Regions from separate parts of the Mesorhizobium sp. WSM4989 genome, predicted to be linked through region 1. Evidence: predicted binding sites of a transcription regulator. Region 1 holds the regulator's gene; the other holds the start of a gene.
What was found. Region 1 encodes PhoB, which activates phosphate uptake and scavenging genes when phosphate is short. Its sites were predicted from a motif close to TGTCATNNANCTGTCAT; they were not measured.
Positions count from the first base shown of each region.

Region 2: P9217_RS03230 (LTA synthase family protein) is a predicted target of PhoB. The motif match lies at 2,181-2,197, and genes of this name have one in related genera.

Region 1 covers NZ_JARTVN010000003.1:179,264-190,574, reverse strand. Annotated here, with positions in the region: gene P9217_RS25720 (response regulator) at 1-612, shown strand, start outside; gene pstS (phosphate ABC transporter substrate-binding protein PstS) at 1,132-2,190, shown strand; gene pstC (phosphate ABC transporter permease subunit PstC) at 2,240-3,226, shown strand; gene pstA (phosphate ABC transporter permease PstA) at 3,230-4,081, shown strand; gene pstB (phosphate ABC transporter ATP-binding protein PstB) at 4,078-4,881, shown strand; gene phoU (phosphate signaling complex protein PhoU) at 4,902-5,606, shown strand; gene phoB (phosphate regulon transcriptional regulator PhoB) at 5,626-6,315, shown strand; gene P9217_RS25685 (ROK family transcriptional regulator) at 6,632-7,867, opposite strand; gene xylF (D-xylose ABC transporter substrate-binding protein) at 8,214-9,254, shown strand; gene P9217_RS25675 (sugar ABC transporter permease) at 9,490-10,854, shown strand; gene P9217_RS25670 (ATP-binding cassette domain-containing protein) at 10,868-11,311, shown strand, end outside.
Region 2 covers NZ_JARTVN010000001.1:622,840-634,150, forward strand. Annotated here, with positions in the region: gene fabG (3-oxoacyl-[acyl-carrier-protein] reductase) at 1-723, opposite strand, end outside; gene P9217_RS03220 (ribbon-helix-helix protein, CopG family) at 734-1,000, opposite strand; gene fabD (ACP S-malonyltransferase) at 1,029-1,970, opposite strand; gene P9217_RS03230 (LTA synthase family protein) at 2,228-4,174, shown strand; gene rpsF (30S ribosomal protein S6) at 4,535-5,029, shown strand; gene rpsR (30S ribosomal protein S18) at 5,029-5,277, shown strand; gene rplI (50S ribosomal protein L9) at 5,485-6,069, shown strand; gene P9217_RS03250 (cyclopropane-fatty-acyl-phospholipid synthase family protein) at 6,300-7,583, shown strand; gene P9217_RS03255 (YnfA family protein) at 7,655-7,978, shown strand; gene P9217_RS03260 (small ribosomal subunit Rsm22 family protein) at 7,980-8,945, shown strand; gene P9217_RS03265 (replicative DNA helicase) at 9,215-10,705, shown strand; gene radA (DNA repair protein RadA) at 10,936-11,311, shown strand, end outside.

The sequences.
Region 1 (11,311 bases):
CCGGCGCGTTCCTCGATCTTGCTGGAGACGCTGGTCGCCACCATCCAGCGTCATCGCCACAGCACGGCGGCCATCCATCCGGCCTTGACCGGCGACGTCGAGACCGGGGCCGGCGCGCCGCAGGCGTCCACGGCGCAGGCGACCGCGGCGGATCGCGTCCTGCTGCAGCCGCCGCCGGCGCGTGCCCGTGCACGCCTGGCCGGCGCGGAGACCGGGCTCGACATTCTCGTCGCCGAGGACAACGAGGTGAACCAGATGGTGTTCACGCAAATCCTGGGCGAGACCGGATACCAGTTCGAAATCGTCGGCAACGGCCGCAAGGCGCTGGACGCCTTCGGCAGGCTTAACCCGCGCATGATCCTGATGGATGTGTCGATGCCCGAGATGAGCGGCCTGGAGGCGACCGCGGCCATCCGCCGGCTCGAAGCCGAGATGGGCACGCATGTGCCGATCGTCGGCGTCACCGCGCATGCACTGAAGGGCGACCGCGAGCGCTGCCTGGAAGCCGGCATGGACGATTACCTGCCGAAGCCGATCAGCCCGAAGGCGCTGCTCGAGAAGCTTGAAAGATGGCTCGGGTCGGACGCGGAAGTCCGCCGCAGCGCCGGATAACAGCCTTTCTGCGCGGCCGTTCACGGCGTCATCGACGAGGTCCGTCGGCGGGCGTCCAACGCAGACATATGGTGTGATCGCACCATACAAAACGAAGGCCAGGTCAGGACAATGGCTGCTGTCGATTCCGCCCTTCGGTTACGGGCGGGAGCAGCGACCGCCGGCAAGGAACAGCGTCGACTCTACCCCAACGGACCTGTTTTCGGCGATGGCCAGGCCATGATCCGCTCTGGCGCACAGGCAACGCGCTCTCGTCCGGATTTTATTTCCCGGCGGCCGGAGATCCGGCCGCCGGGATAATTTTTGATTCAAAAGTCGGACAAGCTACTGATTCCCGCGGCAAACTTCGGCTGGGTCCGCAAATGGCGGCCGCAGGCCCCCCCAAGGCATCCCCGTTCAGGCGTTACCGGGCTGACACGAAACTGTCATGCGACTGTAATAATCGACGTCTATTGCGCTCGTCAGGCGCCGACAGAAAAGGGTTGCCGAAAGACCATATTCCGAACAGGAGCAGGCCACATGAGACATTTCATCCGCTCGGCGGCCGTTGCGATTGCAATGGCTGCGGCATCCACGCTTTCCCTCTCCGCCGCTATGGCGGCCGACATCTCCGGTGCCGGCGCTACCTTCCCCTATCCGATCTACGCCAAGTGGGCCGACGTCTACAAAAAGGAGACCGGCATCGGTCTCAACTATCAGTCGATCGGCTCCGGTGGCGGCATCAAGCAGATCAAGGCCAAGACCGTGACCTTCGGCGCCTCGGACGCGCCGCTCAAGGGCGAGGATCTCAAGTCGACCGGGCTCGCGCAGTTCCCGATGGTGATGGGCGGCATCGTTCCGGTCGTCAACCTCGAAGGTGTCAAGCCGGGCGAACTGGTGCTCGACGGCCCGACGCTGGCCGACATCTTCGTCGGCAAGATCACCAACTGGAATGACGAGGCGATCAAGAAGCTCAACCCCGACGTCAAGCTGCCCGACCAGGCGATCGCGGTCGTCCACCGTTCGGACGGCTCGGGCACCACGTTTAACTTCAGCTACTATCTGGCCGAAGTCAGCGCCGACTGGAAGTCGAAGGTCGGCGTCAATACCGCGCTCGAGTGGCCGGTGGGCATCGGCGCCAAGGGCAACGAAGGCGTCGCCAACAACGTAGCGCAGACCGGTGGCGCGATCGGCTATGTCGAGTATGCCTATGCCAAACAGAACAAGCTCACCTATACCGACCTGATCAATAAGGACGGCAAGAAGGTAGAGCCGACCGCTGCCGCGTTCTCGGCCGCTGCGGCCAATGCCGACTGGAGCTCCAAGCCTGGCTACGGCGTCATCCTGGCCAACCAGGCTGGTGCTGAAAGCTGGCCGATGACCTCCGCGACCTGGATCCTCGTCTACCAGAAGCCCGACGATGCGGCGGCCACCACCGAAGCGCTCAAGTTCTTCGCCTGGTCCTACGCCAGGGGCGACGACATGGCCGCCGAGCTGGACTATGTTCCGATGCCCGACGCGGTCGTGAAGAGCGTCGAGGAAATGTGGAGCAAGGACATCGTCGACAGCAACGGCAAGCCGCTCTACTCCGGCATGTAAGGAGGGCGCCTCGGGCGCCCTCCTGTCTCTTTCGAAATGCGAGGGGCAAATGACAGCCGTTTCCGAAGCCGTGACATCGTCCGCCATACGGACCAGGGAAGCGACGGTGCGCCGCTTCGCCCTGACCGACACGATCTTCCGAACGGTCACGCGCCTCTCCGCCATACTCGTGCTGGTTCTTCTGGGCGGCGTCGCGGTCTCGCTGATCGCCGGCTCGTGGGAGGCGCTATCGAAGTTCGGCTTCTCCTTCCTGACGACTGAATCCTGGAATCCGGTCACCGAGAATTTCGGCGCGCTTGCGCCCATCTACGGCACCGTCGTCACCTCGGCCATCGCCATCCTCATTGCCGTGCCGATCGGCATCGGCATCGCCGTCTTCCTGACCGAGCTCTGCCCGCGCCCGCTCAGGCGCCCGATCGGCATCGCGGTCGAGCTGCTCGCCGGCATTCCCTCGATCATCTACGGCATCTGGGGCCTGTTCGTCTTCGCGCCATTCCTGCAGACGACGGTACAGCCGTTCATCATCAATCTTTTCCACGGCATACCGGGTCTCGCCAGCCTGTTTGCCGGTCCGCCCTACGGCATCGGCCTGCTGACGTCTTCACTGATCCTCGCCATCATGGTGCTGCCCTTCATCACCTCGATCACCAAGGACGTGTTCGACACGGTGCCAGCGGTGCTGAAGGAATCGGCCTACGGCATCGGCTGCACGACCTGGGAAGTGACCCGGCGCGTGGTCATCCCCTATACTCGGGTCGGCATCATGGGCGGCGTCATGCTCGGTCTTGGCCGCGCGCTCGGCGAGACGATGGCCGTCACCTTCGTCATCGGCAATGCGCACCGCATCAGCGCCTCGCTTTTTGCGCCCGGCACGACGATCTCGGCGACCATCGCCAACGAATTCACCGAAGCCGACGGCGAGCTTTACACGTCCTCACTGGTGGCGCTCGGACTGATCCTGTTCATCATCACCTTCATCATCCTCGCGCTCGCACGCTACATGCTGTTGCGCATCGATAGCCGCACGGGAGCCTGACCGATGTCGACAGCCGCATCGCTCCACCGAAGCCGGAAGCGCAAGAACGCCGTGATGATGGCGCTCTGCACCATAGCGGCGGGCATCGGCCTCGTCTGGCTGGCGCTGATCCTCGGCGCCCTTCTCTATAAGGGGCTCTCGGGTGTCTCGCTTTCGGTGTTCACGGAAATGACGCCGCCGCCCGGCGACGCCGGCGGCCTGCTCAACGCCATTTACGGCAGCATCGTGATGACCGTGATCGGCATCGTCGTCGGCACGCCGATCGGCGTGCTCGCCGGAACCTATATGGCCGAGTACGGGCGCTTCTCGCGCCTCTCGACAGTGGTGCGCTTCATCAACGACATCCTGTTGTCGGCGCCGTCGATCATCGTCGGCCTGTTCGTCTACGAGCTGATGGTGCGGCCGATGGGTCATTTCTCGGCGATCGCCGGCGCGGTGGCGCTGTCGATCCTGGTGATCCCCGTGGTAGTGCGCACCACCGAGGACATGCTGAACCTTGTGCCCAACGCGCTGCGCGAGGCCGGCACCGCCATCGGCGCGCCGCGCTGGGTGGTGATCCGCTCGGTCGCCTATCGCGCCGCACTGTCCGGCATCGTCACCGGCATATTGCTGGCGATCGCCCGCATTTCGGGCGAGACGGCGCCGCTGCTCTTCACAGCGCTCAACAACCAGTTCTGGTCGAGCAATCTCAACGCGCCGATGGCCAGCCTGCCGGTGACCATCTTCCAGTTTGCGCTGAGCCCTTATGAGGAATGGCAGCAACTGGCCTGGACGGGCGCACTCATAATCACCCTGACGGTTCTCGGGCTGAGCATCTTCGCCCGCAGCCTTACCGGACGCAGAGAGGACAGATGAAACCGATGTTGTCCACCGACCTGAACGTAGCCGAGACGACCGCCGAGAAGGCCAAGATCGAAGTCAAGAACCTCAACTTCTACTATGGCCAGTCGAAGGCGCTGAAGGACATCAACCTGTCGCTGCCCGAGCGCAGCGTCACCGCCTTCATCGGACCTTCGGGCTGCGGAAAGTCGACGCTGCTGCGCGTGCTCAACCGCATCTACGAGCTCTACCCGAAGCAGAGCGCCGAAGGCCAGGTGCTGCTCGACGGCAAGAACATCCTCGACCGCTCGCAGGACCTCAACCTGCTCAGGACCAAGATCGGCATGGTGTTCCAGAAGCCGACGCCGTTCCCGATGTCGATCTACGAGAACATCGCCTTCGGCGTTAGGCTGTATGAGAAGATCAGCAAGGCCGAGATGGACAATCGCGTCGAGCAGGCGCTGAAGCGCGCCGCGCTGTGGAACGAGGTCAAGGACAAGCTCAACGCCAGCGGCCAGAGCCTTTCGGGCGGCCAGCAGCAGCGGCTCTGCATCGCCCGCACCGTGGCGGTGAAGCCGGAGGTCATCCTGCTCGACGAGCCGGCATCGGCGCTCGATCCCCTGTCGACCGCCAAGATCGAGGAGCTGATCGACGAGCTGCAGGCCGACTACACGATCGTGATCGTCACCCACAACATGCAGCAGGCGGCGCGCGTCTCGCGGCAAACGGCGTTCATGTATCTCGGCGAGCTGATCGAATTCGACCGGACCGAAAAGATTTTCACCTCGCCCCGCGAGAAGCGCACGCAGGACTACATCACCGGCCGCTTCGGCTGAGTTCATACGAGGACATAACCATGGCCCATACGGTCGCTTCCTTCGACGAGGATCTGAGGCAGATCAGCCAGCTCATCCGCGACATGGGCGATCTTGCCGGCTCGATGGTCGGCGCGTCGACCAAGGCTCTGCTGAATTCCGACAACGCGCTGGCGCAGCGCGTGGTCTCCGACGATGCCATCATGGACGCGCGCCAACGCGAGCTCGACGATCGCGCCATCACGCTGATTGCCAAACGCCAGCCGATGGCCGACGACCTGCGCAGCGTCGTTGGCGCCATCCGCATGGCCGGCGATCTCGAGCGCATCGGCGACCTTGCCAAGAACATCGCTAAGCGCGTCGGCTCGGTCGGCATCAGCGCCGCGCCGCGCGACCTTTCGCACTCCATCGATTCGATGGCGCAGCTGGTGCTGATCCAAGTGCAGGGCGTGATCGAGGAATACACCGCCGGCGACGCCACGGCGCTCGCCAAGCTCCGCAACGACGACGAGCGCATCGACGTCAAATACACCTCCGTCTTCCGCGAGCTCCTGACCTACATGATGGAGGATCCGCGCAACATCACGGCTTGCACGCATCTGTTGTTCTGCGCCAAGAATCTGGAGCGCATAGGCGACCACGTCACCAACATCGCCGAGAACGCCTACTATGTGCTGACCGGCACGCAATTGCCGGCGAATCGTCCTAAGCAGGACGAGACGGCGATGTCGGCGCCGGCGGCCTGACAGCGAAGGTGCCTGCTAAATGATCGCGCCACGCATCATGGTGGTGGAGGACGAGGAGCCGCTGGGGGTGCTGCTCCGCTACAACCTCGAATCCGAGGGCTATCAGGTCGAGGTGGTGACGCGCGGCGACGAGGCCGAGATCCGCCTGCAGGAGAATGTACCCGACCTTCTGGTGCTCGACTGGATGGTGCCGGCGGTGTCCGGCATCGAGCTTTGCCGGCGCCTCAGGATGCGGCCCGAGACCGAACGCCTGCCGATCATCATGCTGACCGCGCGCGGCGAGGAAAGCGACAGGGTGCGCGGCCTCTCGACCGGCGCCGACGACTATCTGGTCAAGCCGTTCTCGACGCCGGAATTCATGGCCAGGGTCAAGGCGCTGCTGCGCCGCGCCAAGCCGGAGGTGCTGTCCAGCGTGCTCAAGGTCGGCGACATCGTGCTCGATCGCGAATCGCATCGCGTCTACCGCAAGAAGAGCGAGATCCGGCTCGGCCCGACCGAGTTCAGGCTGCTGGAATTCATGATGCGGCATCCCGGCCGGGTGTTCTCGCGCAGCCAGCTGCTCGACAATGTATGGGGCGAGACGATCTATATCGACGAGCGCACCGTGGACGTGCATGTCGGACGCCTGCGCAAGGCGGTCAACAACGGCCGGATGCCGGACGTCATACGTACCATCCGTGGGGCGGGCTACGCGATCAGGGAAGATTAGATCCAGGGCACCGAAGGTCTGACGGGTTCTATCTGCGCTGGCGGGTTATCGAGACGCTGGTGCTTCGCCGTCCACGGGCGGAGCACGAAGCGTCGCGACGCGGCGCAGACCCGACGATCCACGCGACTTCCACGCGCCGCGGCGGTGCAGAAATTCTGCTCCGCTCATCCGACGATTGAGGTAATGGCATGGATTCCAGGGTCTCCGCGACGGAGCTTCGCTCCTGCTCCGCCCTGGAATGACGAAGCTGCGGGGCCTTCGCTAATCTCCGGCGTCTGCAGGACGCACAGAAGCCAACGATCGCTATCGAAGCTGCTCAGGCCACGTTCTTGCCCGCTCTTGCCTGCACGCCCGGGGCGAAAATCTCCTGGTCGACGAAGGTCAGCGCGCGCACGGCGCAGCCTTCGCGGATCAGCGGCAATTCGTTCGGCTCGGTATCGAAGGAGATCGAGTTTGAATGCTGGCCTCCGGCGGTCTGGCCGATCGCCTCGCGCAGCGCCGGCTCGATCAGGTCAAAGGCGGCGGCGCTGACGCCGACCATGGCGACCGGCGCCGGGTCGATCAGCGCGAACAGGCTGCCAAGGCCGAAGCCCAGCGCCTCCCCGGCCCGGCGATAGGCCTCGCGCTCCGGGCCATCCGTCTCGCGCGCCTTGGCGGCGAGCGCCCGCATGTCGGCGTCGCCGACATCGACCGGCTCGGCGTCCTCGCTCATCTTCATGGCGCTGCGCCAGATGGCGTAGTTGCCGGCATAGGCCTCGACGCAGCCGCGGCGTCCGCAACGGCAGAGCGCGCCGCCCGGACGATGGATCATGTGGCCGAACTCGCCGCCGGAAGAATGCGTGCCGGTGAACAGCTCGCCCTTCAGCACCAGGCCCATGCCGATGCCGTGCGAGAGCAGGATGGCGATGAAATTGTCGCGATAGCGGTCGGGATCGCGCCACTGCAGCGCCACCGCCATCATGTTGCAGTCGTTTTCCATGGTGGCCGGAATGCCGAATTCCTTTTCCAGGATGTCGGCGAAGGGAATGTCGGTCAGCGGCGTGATCGGCGACCATAGCATGGCGCGGGCATGGGAATCGGTGATGCCCTGGATGCCCATGGCGATGCGGGCGACGCTGCCGACGTCGAGGTCCGGATCGTCCAGCCGGCGCCGCACGATCGCCAAGCATTCGCCGATCAGCTCGTTGCGCGGCATGGTGAGCGTATCGAGGCGGCGCTGCTCCTCGGCGATGACCTGACCCGCATAATCAATAACGGCGACCGAGAGGAAATTGAGCGACAGCACCACCGTCACCACCGCCGCCGCCTCCGGCTTGAGCGCGAGGCCCACCTGTGGCCGGCCGCGCTTCAGAGACGCGGTCTCGCTCGGCTTGCTCTCGGCCAGGATGCCTTCCTGGATCAGGTCGGAAGAGATCGCCGAAATGGTCGAATGGCTGAGCCCGGTGGTCGCGGCGATTTCCGTGCGCGACGGTTGGCCGGCCCGGCGCACGGCCGAGAGCACCATGGCGCGGTTGCGCCGGCGCAGATCGTCGTGGCGGATTCCGACCGACATTTTTTCTCCTCCCAGTCAGCGCGGCCTCTCGATCATGCACAGGACTCGGCGACGCGCCAGATCGGTTCAGTCCCGCACGCCGGCACCCGAACCGTCCTGGTCTTACAAGTTTCGGTGGACCGGGCTGCGCCTCCTCCCGAACTGTTCCGCGATAGTGGCAGAAGCGGTCGGCACTGTCATTATTTATTGCGGGTCTCGAAAAAAGTACGTGACCACCTCAAAAACCGTCAGAATTGCAGTTGACAGCGCTTTAGCGTTGGATCAGTATTTTTTCGAGGCTCGAAAAAAAGCCTCATCGCCTTCGGGCCAGTCTGGGTCGCGCCGCGAGGGGCGCAGGGAGGATATCATGAAGAGATTCGCAGCCGCCATTCTGGCGGGCGTCGCCATGTCGTTGACGTTGGCGTCGGTCGCGCAGGCGAAGGACAAGGTGATCGGCGTTTCGTGGTCCAATTTCCAGGAAGAGCGCTGGAAGACCGACGAAGCGGCGATGAAGAAGGCGATCGAGGCCGCCGGCGACAAATATATATCCGCCGACGCACAGTCCAATCCAGGCAAGCAGCTGACCGACGTCGAAAGCCTGATCTCGCAGGGCGCGAATGCGTTGATAATCCTGGCGCAGGACGCCTCCGCCATCGGGCCGGCGGTGCAGAAGGCACTCGACGAAGGCATTCCGGTCGTCGGCTACGACCGCCTGATCGAGAACAAGGACGTGTTTTATCTGACCTTCGACAACAAGGAAGTCGGCCGCATGCAGGCCCGCGAGGTGTTCAAGGCTAAGCCCGAGGGGAATTACGTCTTCATCAAGGGCTCGGGCGCCGACCCGAACGCCGATTTCCTGTTCTCCGGCTCGATGGAAGTGCTGAAGGAAGCCATCGACAGCGGCAAGATCAAGAATGTCGGCGAGGCCTATACCGATGGCTGGCTTCCCGCCAATGCGCAGAAGAACATGGAGCAGTTCCTGACCGCCAACGACAACAAGGTCGACGCGGTGGTGGCGGCCAATGACGGCACCGCCGGCGGCGTCGTCGCGGCTCTGACGGCGCAAGGGCTGGCCGGCACCGTTCCGGTCTCGGGCCAGGACGGCGACCATGCCGCGCTCAACCGCATCGCGCTCGGCAGCCAGACGGTGTCGGTGTGGAAGGACGCGCGCGAGCTCGGCAAGCACGCCGCCGAGATCGCCTCGCAGCTCGCCGACGGCAAGAAGATGACCGACATCGCGGGCGCCAAGGACTTCACGACGCCTGGCGGCAACACCGTCAAGTCGCTGTTCCTGACCCCGGTCGCAATCACCAAGGATAATCTCAACCTCGTCATCGACGCGGGTTGGATCAAGAAGGATGAAGTCTGCGCGGGCGTTGCCGCCGGCAGCGTCGCGGTCTGCAACTAAGCTGGCCGTCAGGTTCAAACGCAGCGCCGCGGCCCGACAGCCGCGGCGTTTTTCCAAAGGCTTTCGGGCGTACTGAAGCCGGAGACCATTGGGGCAGTTCACTGTCCGGCAGGATCGCCGAACTGCTCCAGCCGTTTGTTTCCGCGCAATTCCAGGCGGCCACGCACTTTTCCTGGAATTGCTCTAGCATCGTGGTCCGGCATCGCGCCAGACGGCAAGCCGGTGGGAGGAGATCATGACCGATACGACCTCTGATACGCCGGCCAACCCGGCGGCGGATCGCGCGCGGGCTTCCGAACTCAGCGCCGTCGGGCGCTTCCTCAAGGCGACCGAGCTCGACACCCGCATGCTCGGCATGGTCGGCGCGCTGCTGATCATCTGGATTGGCCTGCATGTCATCTCGAGCCTGCGGCTCGGCGTCAATCCGCTCGATTTCGATAGCCGAACGTTCCTGACGCCGCGCAACCTGTGGAACCTGTCGGTGCAGACCTCGGCCGTGGCCATCATGGCTTCCGGCATGGTGCTGGTCATCGTCATGCGCAACATCGACCTCTCCGTCGGATCCGCCGAGGGTTTGATCGGCATGGTCATGGGCTTTGCCCAAGTGCATTTCCTGGTGCGAATGGTTGGGCTCGAGCTTGGCAATCCCTGGATCTGGGTGCTGGCGCTGTTGATCGGCCTGGCGCTCGGCCTGCTGATCGGCGCCTTCCAGGGCTTCGTCATCGCCTATCTCGAAGTGCCGGCCTTCATCGTGACGCTTGGCGGGCTGCTGGTCTGGCGCGGTGCTGCCTGGTGGGTCACCAGCGGCCAGACGGTGGCGCCGCTCGACGCCACCTTCCAGCTGATGGGCGGCGGACCGGCCGGCTCGATCGGCGCCAGATGGAGCTGGATCGTCGGCGCCGTCGCCTGTTTTGCCGTGGTGTTTGCGCTGTTCAACGGCAGGGTGCAGCGCAAGCGCTTCCGTTTTCCGCTGCGTCCGATCTGGGCCGAGACGCTGCTCGGCGCGGTCACCTGCGCCGTCATCATGGGCGCGGTGTGGCTGGCCAATTCCTATCCGTGGCCGGTCGGCATCGTGAACCGCTACGCCGCCGCCAACAATCTCACGGTCCCCGAAGGCGGCCTGTTCATCGCCCACGGCATCGCCGTTCCGGTGCTGATGGCGATCGCCGTCGGCCTCGTCATGACCTTCATCACCAAGCGCACTCGCTTCGGCCGCTATGTCTTTGCCATCGGCGGCAATCCGGAAGCGGCCAACCTTGCCGGCATCAACACGCGCTGGATCACCATGAAGGTGTTCATGATCATGGGCGTGCTGGCGACGATGGCCGCGGCGATATCGTCGGCGCGGCAGAATTCATCGACCAATGCGCTCGGCACGCTGGACGAGCTCCTGGTCATCGCCGCGGCGGTCATCGGAGGCACCTCGCTCGCCGGCGGCTCGGGAACCGTGCTCGGCGCTATGCTTGGGGCGCTGCTGATGCAGTCACTGCAGTCCGGCATGGTGCTCCTCGGCGTCGATTCGCCGCTGCAAAGCATCGTCGTCGGCGCCGTGCTAGTCATCGCGGTCTGGCTCGACACCATCTACCGCAAGCGGGTGTGAAGGAGGCAGCATCATGGCAGACAAGAACGCTCCCGCCGGCGCCCCGCTGGTCGACATGCGCAACATCTCGATCGCCTTCGGCGGCATTCGCGCCGTCGACGATGCCTCCATCGATCTCTTCCCCGGCGAAGTGGTGGCGCTCCTCGGCCACAACGGCGCCGGCAAGTCGACGCTGATCAAGATACTGTCCGGCGCCTACAAGCGCGATGCCGGGCAGATCTTCGTCAACGGCGAGGAGGCAGCAATCTCCAACCCGCGCGACGCCAAGAAATACGGCATCGAGACGATCTATCAGACGCTGGCGCTTGCCGACAACGTCGACGCCGCCGCCAATCTTTTCCTCGGCCGCGAGCTGATGACCGCCTGGGGCACGCTGGACGACGTCGCCATGGAGGCCGAAACGCGCAAGGTGATGGGCCGGCTCAATCCGCGCTTCCAGCGCTTCAAGGAGCCGGTG
Region 2 (11,311 bases), on a different contig from region 1:
GCCGCCATTCACGTGGATGGTCTGGCCGGTGACATAAGCCGCCTCATTGGACGCGAGATAGGCGACGGCCGAGGCAACCTCGGCGCTGGTGCCCATGCGCCGGGTGGGAATCGCCGCCATGATGGTTTCTTTCTGCTTGTCGTTGAGCTTGTCGGTCATGGCCGATTCGATGAAACCTGGGGCGACGCAGTTGACGGTGATGTTGCGGGTGGCGATCTCCTGCGCCAGCGACTTGGAAAAGCCGATCATGCCGGCCTTGGAGGCGCAGTAATTGGTCTGGCCGGGATTGCCGGTGAGGCCGACCACCGAGGTGATGTTGATGATGCGGCCATGGCGGCGGCGCATCATCGGATGGGTGAGCTCACGAGTGAGCCGGAACACGGCGGTCAGGTTCACCTCGAGCACGGAATCCCAGTCGGCGTCCGACATGCGCACGAATAGGCCGTCCTTGGTGATGCCGGCATTGTTGACCAGGATGTCGACGCCTTCGAGATCGGCCTCCGCCTTATGGCCGAGCGCCTTGACCGCGTCGCGGTTGGTCAGATCCGCCGGGAAGAGCTTTACGCGGTCGCCGAGCTCGCCAGCCAGCGTTTCCAGCTTCTCCACGCGGGTGCCGTGCAGGCCGACGATCGCGCCCTGGCTGTGCAGCACCCTGGCGATCGCCTCGCCGATGCCTCCCGATGCGCCGGTGACGAGCGCCTTACGGCCGGTCAGTTCGAACATTGCTTCAACCTCATTCTTCCGGACGCCCCGCGAGCGACCCTCGTTCCGCATTTGTCATGTTGTCCAGGCCATACCAGAAGTTCTCGGCGCTCACGACCGATTCTTCACAAAGCCTGATCTGCTCCAGCACTTCCGCAGCCAGGTAATAGTCCTCGAGATCTTCGAGTCCACGCTCAACGAAGTCACGCAGGTATTCGGCTTTGCTTCGACCAGTCATCGCCACGAGATCGTCGAGGCGATGCTCGACTTCGGGAGAAAGACGGATGGAAGTAGGAATGCCGCACCTGCCAGCAAGAGTTCCCTGTTTATGCTAAAGTTGCCAGCGCCGCCTCGACTTCCGCCGCCGTGCCGATGGCGCCGGTCGCGATATCGCGGTTGATGCGTCGCGCCAAGCCGGACAGCACCTTGCCGGCGCCAACTTCGTAAAGCGTCGCGACACCTTTGGCGCCGAACCATTCCACCGTCTCGCGCCAGCGCACGCGGGCAACGACCTGCTCGACCAAGCGGCGGGCGATCTCGTCCGGGTCGCTGGTCGGCGTGACCGAAACATTTGAGACGATGGGAACCACTGGCGCGCTTTTCGCGACCCCGGCCAGCGCCTCGCGCATGATATCGGCGGCCGGCATCATCAATGCCGAGTGAAAAGGTGCCGAGACCTGCAGCATCAACGCCCGCTTGGCACCCCTTTCGGTGCAGAGCTTCGCCGCCAGTTCGACGGCCGCCTTGGCGCCGGAAATCACCAGTTGGCCACCGCCATTGTCGTTGGCGATCTGACAGACAGAGCCTTGTGCCGCTTCGGCGCAGGCGGCTTCCACATCAGCCTGCTCCAGCCCGATGATGGCAGCCATGGCGCCCTCGCCCGCCGGCACCGCCGCCTGCATGGCGTTACCGCGGGTGCGCAGCAGTCGCGCGGCATCGGCCACCGAAACGAAGCCGGCTGCGGCAAGCGCCGAATATTCGCCGAGGGAATGGCCTGCGACATAAGCCACCTTGTCCTTCAGCGAAAAACCGCGCGATTCCAGCGCCCTTACGGCCGCCAGCGACACCGCCATCAGCGCCGGCTGGGCATTGGCCGTCAGCGTCAGCGTTTCTTCCGGCCCTTCCCAGATCAGCTTCGACAGTTTCTCGCCGAGCGCCTCATCGACTTCCTCGAAGACGCGGCGCGCCTCGGGAAAGGCATCGGCGAGGTCCTTGCCCATGCCGACGGCCTGGCTGCCCTGTCCCGGAAAGGTGAATGCGACGGCCATGTTAGCGTCTCCAGCGGCTGGTTTTTCCCTGCCTCTGGCGCAAGGCGGACGGCCAAGTCAAGCCCGCAAGCACCAGTTCAGCGGCTGTTCCAGCCGGGAGAACGGCCGAGTTCCCTGTTCTGAAAGGCTTTTTGGCGATCACACCTGATGAAAACCGCTCACGAATCGTTTGCTGGCTCTTCTTATTTCCGCCACAGGCGCTAGCTTTGTGTGACATTTCGATGACAGTGGCGTGACGCGAGTGGAAGACGCGTGACATGGGCCGGGGAAGCAAAGTGGCTAGGATCAGGAAAGGCGCGGCCAAACCCGCGCCGCAATTTTTGGAAGACGATCCGTCCACCGGCTATCTGCCGGGGCGCAGATGGCCGATTGTCCGCTACGGCCTGGCGACGCTGCTTGCCTCCGCCCTTCTGGTGTTCGCCATCGAATGGATCGTGCGCGGCGACTTCTTCGGCACCGTCGACTTCTTCCTGCAGCCCTTCAAGCCCGGCTGGACCACCATCATCGTCTTTTCGCTGGTGCTGATCGGGCTCGACGCCATTCTCGGCCGCAGCCATCAAAGCCTGATGATCGTCGCGCCGGTGACATTGGCATTGGCCTTTGTCGGTCACCAGAAATCGCACTATCTGGGCGATCCGCTCTACCCGACCGATTTCCTCTATGCCCGCCAGATCATGGCGCTGATGCCGCTTCTGGTGCGCGAGCGCCCCTGGACGGCCGTGCTGCTTGCGGCGGCGATCGTCGCCAGCCTCGCGCTGCTCGTCTATGGCTGGCGGCTCTGGCGCCGGCGTGTGCCGATCCTCAGCCGCAAGGGACGGCTGGCGCGCTTGACGCTTGCCGTGCCGCTGCTCGCCTTCTTCGTCTCGATCATGGACTACGCCACCTTCTCGTGGACGCGCGACAGGCTGCAGATCATCCCGATCATGTGGGACCAGAAGGAGAACTATGCCTCCAACGGCTTCGCGCTCGCCTTCGCGCTCAACGTGCCGATGGCGCATGTCTCGGCCCCGCCCGGCTATTCCGAGAAGACGATGGATGCGATCGCGCGTCCCGGGGTTGCCGCCTCGGTGCCCGACCAGAAGCCCGATATCATCGTGGTGATGAGCGAATCCTTCTGGGATCCGACGGAGCTCCCCGGCGTCAGCATCAAGCCCGATCCGATCCCGACGGTGCGCGCGCTGCGCTCGGGCTCGATGTTCTCGCCGGAATTCGGCGGCATGACCGCCAATATCGAGTTCGAGGCGCTGACCGGCTTCTCCAACGCCTTCCTGCCGGCGGGCTCGATTCCCTATCAGCAATATGTGCGCACGCCGACGCCGTCGCTGGCGACTTTCCTGAAGAGCGAAGGCTATAGGGCGCGCGCCATCCACCCGGGCACCAACTGGTTCTGGAACCGGGGCGCCGTCTACGCCGATTTCGGCTTCAGCGACTTCCGCTCGGAAGAGACGCTGCCGCCGATGGAGAAGCGCGGGCCGCTGGCCTCCGACGCGGCCATGACCGACGAGATCATGCGCGAGGCCGATGCCAGCGACGGGCCGGTATTCCTGTTCGCGGTCAGCCTGCAGAACCACGGGCCCTACGAGCCCTACCGCTATTACAATCCGACACATAGCGTCGACGCGCCGATCAGCACCTGGGCGCGGGAATCGCTGCTCTCCTACGCCGAAGGGTCGGCCGACGCCGATCGCGGCCTGCAGCGCCTGATCGACTGGGCGAAGAAGCGCGAGCGGCCGACCATCATCGCCTTCTTCGGCGACCACTTGCCGCCGCTCGGCCCCGTCTATGTCGAGACCGGCTTCCTCAAGGACAATGTCGCGCCGCGCAAGGAGCCGACGCCCGAGGCGGCGCTCGAGCATCACGACACGCCGCTGATCATCTGGTCGAACCGCTCCGGTCCGGTCGAGAATCTGGGCTCGGTGAGCCCCGCCTTCCTGCCCTATCATATCCTTACCACGGCCGGGATCACCCACCCCTATTACACCGGCTTCCTCGGCGCGCTGCGCGAGCACTACCGGGTGGTTGACCGCAACCTTTTGCTGTCGCCCTCCGGCGAGGCGACGCCCGACTGGGCGCGGCAGAAGAAGATCGATCCGAAGATCAACGATTTCCGGCTGATCCAGTACGACATGATGTTCGGCAAGCGCCGGGTCGCGCCCGACTTCTTCCCCGAGACGGTAGTCCCGCTCGTCGCGCATATGAGCTGAGTGGATCGCCTTCCGACGAAATGGCTGACCTGCGGCCGGCGGGTCAGCCAATTCCCACAAGCGCCGCCAGGCCTGCGACACTGCGGAGCCGCTGGCCCTCTCTGCCGCCCTTGCCTTCCTCACGAATTGCTGTATAGACGCCGGCAATCTGCCGGTCCTTGCTGGGGGCTGAACGGAGGGCCGTGGCCTTAGAGGGCCGCGTCATGAAGCCAGAAGCGCTTTGGGCCTCCCGTGTCTCCGCTCTCGACCGTCTCGTGATGCTCCTTTCTTCCCCGCGCGCCTTTGCGACCGGGTCAGACAAGTTGCAGAGGCTTAGCCGCGAGGGCCGGTGAGAGAAACGAAGAAAGGCAGAAAAACATAATGGCTCTTTACGAACATGTGTTTCTTGCCCGGCAGGACCTGTCGCAGCAGCAGGTTGATGCGCTTGTCGAACAGTACAAGGGCGTCATCGCCGCCAATGGCGGATCGGTCGGCCGGATCGAGAACTGGGGACTGAAGTCCCTCACCTACCGGGTCAAGAAGAACCGGAAGGCTTACTACACGCTGATGGACATCAACTGCCCGCCAGCCGCGCTCAACGAAATGGAGCGCCAGATGGGCCTGTCGGAAGACGTGCTGCGCTTCCTCACCATCAAGGTCGAGGCGCATGAGGAAGGCCCCTCGGCGATGATGCAGAAGCGCGAAGAGCGCTCCGAGCGCGGCGGCTTCGGCGACCGCGACCGTGGCGACCGTGGCCCGCGTTCGTTCGGCGACCGCGACCGCGGCGACCGTGGCCCGCGCTCGTTCGGCGACCGTGATGGCGGCGACCGTGGTCCGCGCCGCCCGCGCGAAAACGTTGAAGGGGGTGCAGAATAATGGTCGACATCAACCAGATCCCGACCCGGCGTCCGTTCCATCGCCGCCGCAAGACCTGCCCGTTCTCCGGCGCCAACGCTCCGAAGATCGACTACAAGGACGTGCGTCTGCTGCAGCGCTACATTTCTGAGCGCGGCAAGATCGTGCCGTCGCGCATCACCGCCGTCAGCCAGAAGAAGCAGCGCGAGCTCGCCAAGGCGATCAAGCGCGCCCGCTTCCTCGGCCTGCTGCCCTACGTGGTTCGCTAAGCTATTGATGTGGGCGGCTTGCCGCCCGCTTCGGCCCACGGCGACGGGCGCCGCGACGGGCAGGCTCAAATCCCGAGTTGAGGCCATAAACCTCTAACTGCCGAAACAGGCAGGACAGCGACACCGGCGAAGACGCCATTTGCTTCCTGACCTGTTCCCAAAGAATCCGCCGTCATCCGCGATGGCGCCAACCAAAGGAACGAAACCATGGAAGTCATTCTCCTCGAGCGCATTTCCCGCCTCGGCCAGATGGGCGAAACCGTCAAGGTCAAGGATGGGTTCGCCCGCAACTTCCTGCTGCCGCAGGGCAAGGCGCTGCGCGCCAACGAAGCCAACAAGAAGAAGTTCGAGGGCCAGCGCGCCCAGCTCGAAGCCCGCAACCTCGAGCGCAAGTCGGAGGCTGCGCAGATCGCCGAGAAGCTCGACGGCAAGAGCTTCATCGTCGTGCGCTCGGCCGGCGAGACCGGCCAGCTCTACGGCTCGGTGTCGACCCGCGACATCGCCGAACTGCTGACCGCCGAGGGCTTCTCCGTCAGCCGCAACCAGATCGAGCTCAACCAGCCGATCAAGACCATCGGCCTCTCCAACGTGGCGATCGCGCTGCATCCTGAAGTCGAGGTCACGGTGACGCTCAACGTCGCCCGCTCGGCCGATGAGGCGGAGCGCCAGGCCAAGGGCGAGACGCTGACGACGGCCGAAGCCATCTATGGCGAAGACATCAACGACAACGCCCGGCCGGAAAACTTCTTCGATCCGAACGCCGAATTCGAAGGCGGCGAGGACAACGCCTGATCGACAAGGCAGGAGCCGCGCTCCGGCTCCTCCTGCGTCCAGCGCCGACTGGACCAACGCCCGGGTCTTCGACCCGGGCTTTTTTGTGCCAATAGGAACTTTTCTGATCCCTATATCTTGTTGCAGATTACGGCGTGGCGCGTCGATTGGACGCGGGCGATGCGCTGTGGCACTTTCGATTTGGCATTCGGTCCGACTGCCGGATGGTCCGTCTGAGGGGACATTTGGTCATGAACATCCTGTTGAAACACGTTCTCGAACGGCTGGTGCGGACCGGCGACCTCAAAGTGACCGGGCCGAAAGGCACGACGCATAAGTTCGGCGACGGCAGCGGCGAACCGGTACACATCCACATCAAGACCATGCATGCCGAGCGCGCGATCACCTTCGATCCGATGCTGGCCGTGCCCGAAGCCTATATGGATGGCGAACTGGACATCCCCGAGGGCGGCGTCCTCGGGGTGATGCGGATCGCTTTCCAGAACATGGGCAGCGGCGGCATCGACGTGACCTGGTCGAAGGCCATCGAAGGTCTGCGCCATGCCTTCCGCCGCCTGCAGCAGATCAACACGGCGTCGAGATCTCGCCGCAACGTGCAGCGCCACTACGACCTCTCCGGCGAACTCTACAAGCTCTTCCTCGACGAGGACATGCAGTATTCCTGCGCCTATTTCGAACAGCCCGACATGACGCTAGACGAAGCGCAGGTCGCCAAGAAGCGCCACATCGCCGCCAAGCTGAGACTCAAAGCCGGCCAGACGGTGCTCGATATCGGCTCCGGCTGGGGCGGCCTCGGGCTTTATCTCGCCAAGGCCTTCGACGTCGACGTGCAGGGCGTGACGCTATCCACCGAGCAGCAGGGCGTCTCCACCGACCGCGCACATGCACTGGGCCTGCAGGACCGCGCGCATTTCGACCTCAAGGATTATCGCGCGCTCAACGAACGCTTCGACCGCATCGTCTCGGTCGGCATGTTCGAGCATGTCGGCGTCAACCACTACCGGACTTTCTTCGACAAGGCGGCGACGCTGCTCAAGCCCGACGGCGTGATGCTGCTCCACACCATCGGCCGGTCCGGCGTGCCGTGGGCGACCAGCGCCTTCATCCGCAAATACATCTTCCCAGGCGGCTACGTCCCGTCGATGTCGGAAGTGCTGCCCGCGATTGAGAAATCAGGCCTTATCGTCACGGACATCGAGATTCTCAGGCTTCATTACGCCGACACGCTGAAGCATTGGGGCCAGCGCTTTGCCGCCAACCGCGACAAGGCTAAGGCTATCTATGACGAGCGCTTCTGCCGCATGTGGGAGTTCTACCTCGCGGCCTCGGAAGCCGCCTTCCGCTGGCAGGACCTGGTGATCTTCCAGTTCCAGATCGCCAAGAAGAACGACACGCTGCCGATGACGCGCGACTATATGGCCAAATGCGAGAAGGCGCTGGAATTGCGCGACCTCGGCCATCAGGAGCCGGCGACGCCCGCCGTCAAGCCGACCCGCCGCAAGAAGGTGGAATAGAACGGCGGCGATTGCCGCTTGCCATTGCGGCCCGACGCCACGAAAAAGGTCTCGTTCGCGAGGCCTTTTTCATGAACTACCTGATCTACATCGCGGCGGCACTTGCCGAGATCGCCGGCTGCTTTTGCTTCTGGGCCTGGTGGCGGCTGGGGAAGTCGCCGCTCTGGCTGGTGCCAGGTCTGGCGTCGCTGGCATTGTTCGGCTTCCTTTTGGCGCTGGTCGACACGAGCGCCGCCGGTCGCGCTTACGCCGCCTATGGCGGCATCTACATTGGCGCTTCGCTCGGCTGGCTTTGGCTAGCCGAAGGCGTGCGCCCCGACCGTTTCGACCTCGCCGGCGCCGCGCTCTCGATCGTCGGCGCCTCGGTGATCCTGCTCGCGCCAAGAGGAGCCTGAATTGGAACTGCCCACCGCGCTCCGGCAAGGCGTCGACAGCCTGCTCGAAAAAGTACCGCTGCCGGCGCTGAAACAGGCCGCGAGAACGCTTTCGGAACGCTATCGCGCCGAGTTGCGTGACGGCCGCCTGCATATGGGCGAAGACATGGCGGTGAAGGCTTACCTGGCGACCAGGCTGCCCGCCACCTATGCCGCCGTTCGCGCTTGCCTGGACGCGCTGGCGGACGCCCGTCCGGACTTCCAGCCGAAAAGCCTGCTCGATATCGGCGCAGGGCCTGGCACCATGCTTTGGGCCACGGCCGATACCTGGCCGGAGCTCGAACGGGCGGTTCTGGTCGAGGCAAGCGCCGCGGTGCGCAAGGTCGGCCAGTCGCTGGCCGCCGGCGCGATCGCTGCCCGCGCGAGCTGGGTAGCCGGCGACGCCACCATCGATCTCGACGGTCTCGACCCTGCGGACTTGATCAGCGTCGCCTATGTGCTCGACGAGATCGCGCCGGCCTCGCTGCCAAAACTCGTCGACCGGCTCTGGCGATTGACTGCCGACACGCTGCTGATCGTCGAGCCCGGCACGCCGGCCGGCTGGCAGCGTATCCTTGCCGCGCGCCGGCAGCTCATCGAAGCCGGCGCGCATGTCTCGGCGCCCTGCCCGCACGAGGCGCCCTGCCCGCTCGCTCCGCCAGACTGGTGCCATTTCTCGCGCCGCGTCGCGCGTTCGCGGCTGCATCGGCTCGCCAAGGACGCCGACGTGCCGTGGGAGGACGAGAAGTTCATCTACCTCGCCGCCTCACGTCTGCCGGCGCCGGCGCGCGCGTCACGGGTGATCGCGCCGCCAAAGGGCGGTTCGGGCAAAGTCGTGCTCAAGCTCTGCCAGCCCAACGGCCATGCCGGCGAGCGCCTCTCCAGCAAGCGCGACGGCGATGTCTTCAAGGCGGCGAGGCGGGCGGACTGGGGCGACACGCTTGGCTGAGCCGCTTGTGATTCAGGGGCGAGGCGACACGGCGCAGACAAGCTTGCCACGACTGACATAGCCGGCATCGCATTTTCCTGTTTTGTTCTCGTTCGAGGCCCGCTAGGGTTGCGCACTTCGATTCGAGTCAATGACGATTCTTTCCACGGAAAAATTTCGGTTGTGAATCGCGAGCATCGAAGCCGGTTGGAACCTCACTGTTGCAGATAAGTCAGCACCGACTTTTCCAGTTCTGATATCGAGGAAGCGGGATCGAAATCGGGGACATCATGGCTGAAGCGGCGCGCAAGCTCGGCGTGGCGGAGCAACCGCTCTACCGCGAGGCACCGAACAACATCGAGGCCGAGCAGGCGCTGCTTGGCGCAATTCTGGTCAACAACGACGCCTTCTACCGCGTCTCGGATTTCCTCAAGCCCGCGCATTTCTATGAGCCGCTGCACCGCAAGATCTTCGAGGTCGCGGCCGAGCTCATCCGCATGGGCAAGATCGCGACGCCGATCACGCTGAAGACCTTCCTGCCGGCGGAAGAGAAGGTCGGCGACATGACGGTGGCGCAGTATGTCGTGCGGCTCGCCGTCGAGGCGGTCACCGTCGTCAACGCCGCCGATTACGGACGCGCCATCTACGACCTCGCCACGCGCCGGGCGCTGATCACCGTCGGCGAAGACATGGTCAACATCGCCTATGACGCGCCGGTCGACATGTCGCCCTCGGAGCAGATCGAGGACGCCGAGCGGCGCCTGTTCGAGCTCGCGGAGACCGGCCGCTACGACGGCGGCTTCGAGAGCTTCAACGACGCGGTCAAAACCGCCGTCGACATGGCCAACGCCGCCTATATGCGCGACGGCCATCTGTCAGGCATCGCCACGGGGCTGCGCGATCTCGACCGCCGCATGGGCGGCCTGCAGCCTTCCGACCTGATCGTGCTTGCCGGGCGCCCCGGCATGGGCAAGACCTCCTTGGCCACCAACATCGCCTTCAATATCGCCGAGGCCTATCAACCGGCGCAGCAGGCCGACGGCACCTTCAAGGCGGCCAATGGCGGCGTGGTCGGCTTCTTCTCGCTCGAAATGTCGTCGGAACAGCTCGCCACCCGCATCATCTCCGAGCAGACCGAAATCTCGTCATCGAAGATCCGCCGCGGCGAGATCTCCGAGATGGATTTCGAGAAGCTGGTCGCCTGCTCGCAGACGATGCAGAAGATCCCGCTGTTCATCGACCAGACCGGCGGCATCTCGATCGCGCAGCTCTCCGCGCGGGCGCGGCGGCTGAAACGCCAGCGCGGCCTCGACCTGATCGTCATCGACTATATCCAGCTGATGCAGGGCTCGAGCGCGCGCGCCTCGCAGAACCGCGTGCAGGAAATCACCGAGATCACCACGGGCCTGAAGGCTCTAGCCAAGGAGCTCGGCGTGCCGATCATCGCGCTGTCGCAGCTGTCGCGTCAGGTCGAAAGCCGCGACGACAAGCGGCCGCAGCTCTCGGACCTGCGCGAATCCGGTTCGATCGAGCAGGACGCCGACGTGGTGCTGTTCGTCTACCGCGAGGAATACTACCTCAAGAACCGCGAGCCGAAGCTCGGCACCGACGAATACATCAAGTGGGAAAACGAGATGAACGAGGCGCGCGGCAAGGCCGAGTGCATCGTGGCCAAGCAGCGTCACGGACCGACCGGCACCGTCAGCCTCGCCTTCCATGGCGAATTCACGCGGTTCTCGGACCTGGCCGAGGAGCATCATTTGCCGGAGAGGTTTGAGTAGTTTTTGGCCCACGTCAGCGCTCCGTCACACCCCCCTCTGTCCTGCCGGACATCTCCCCCGCAAGGGGAGAGATTGGCTGTTGCCACGACCTTCGCCAATCACCGCCGTTGCAAGAAGAGCGCCGGCGGCCAAGCTGCTGATCTCCCCCCTTGCGGGGGAGATGGCCGGCAGGCCAGAGGGGGGTGGGCGGGAACGCCGGCCTTCGAAAATTTGCGATCGGCCCAACGCTAATGGCCAAATCGCGCGTTCAGTTCATCTGTCAGAATTGCGGCTCGGTGCATCAGCGCTGGGCCGGCAAATGCGACGCCTGCGGCGAGTGGAACACGCTCGTCGAGGAAGGCACCGCGGGCGGCATCGGCTCGGGGCCGGCCAACACCCGCAATGTGCGCAAGGGCCGCGCCGTGGTGCTCACCAGCCTGGCCGGCGACATCGAGGACGCGCCGCGCATCGTCTCCGGCATCGGCGAGCTCGACCGCGCCACCGGCGGCGGCTTCGTGCGCGGCTCCGCCCTTCTGGTCGGCGGCGATCCCGGCATCGGCAAGTCGACGCTGCTGACGCAGGCCGCAGCCGCTTTGGCCTCGAAAGGCCACCGCATCGTCTATGTTT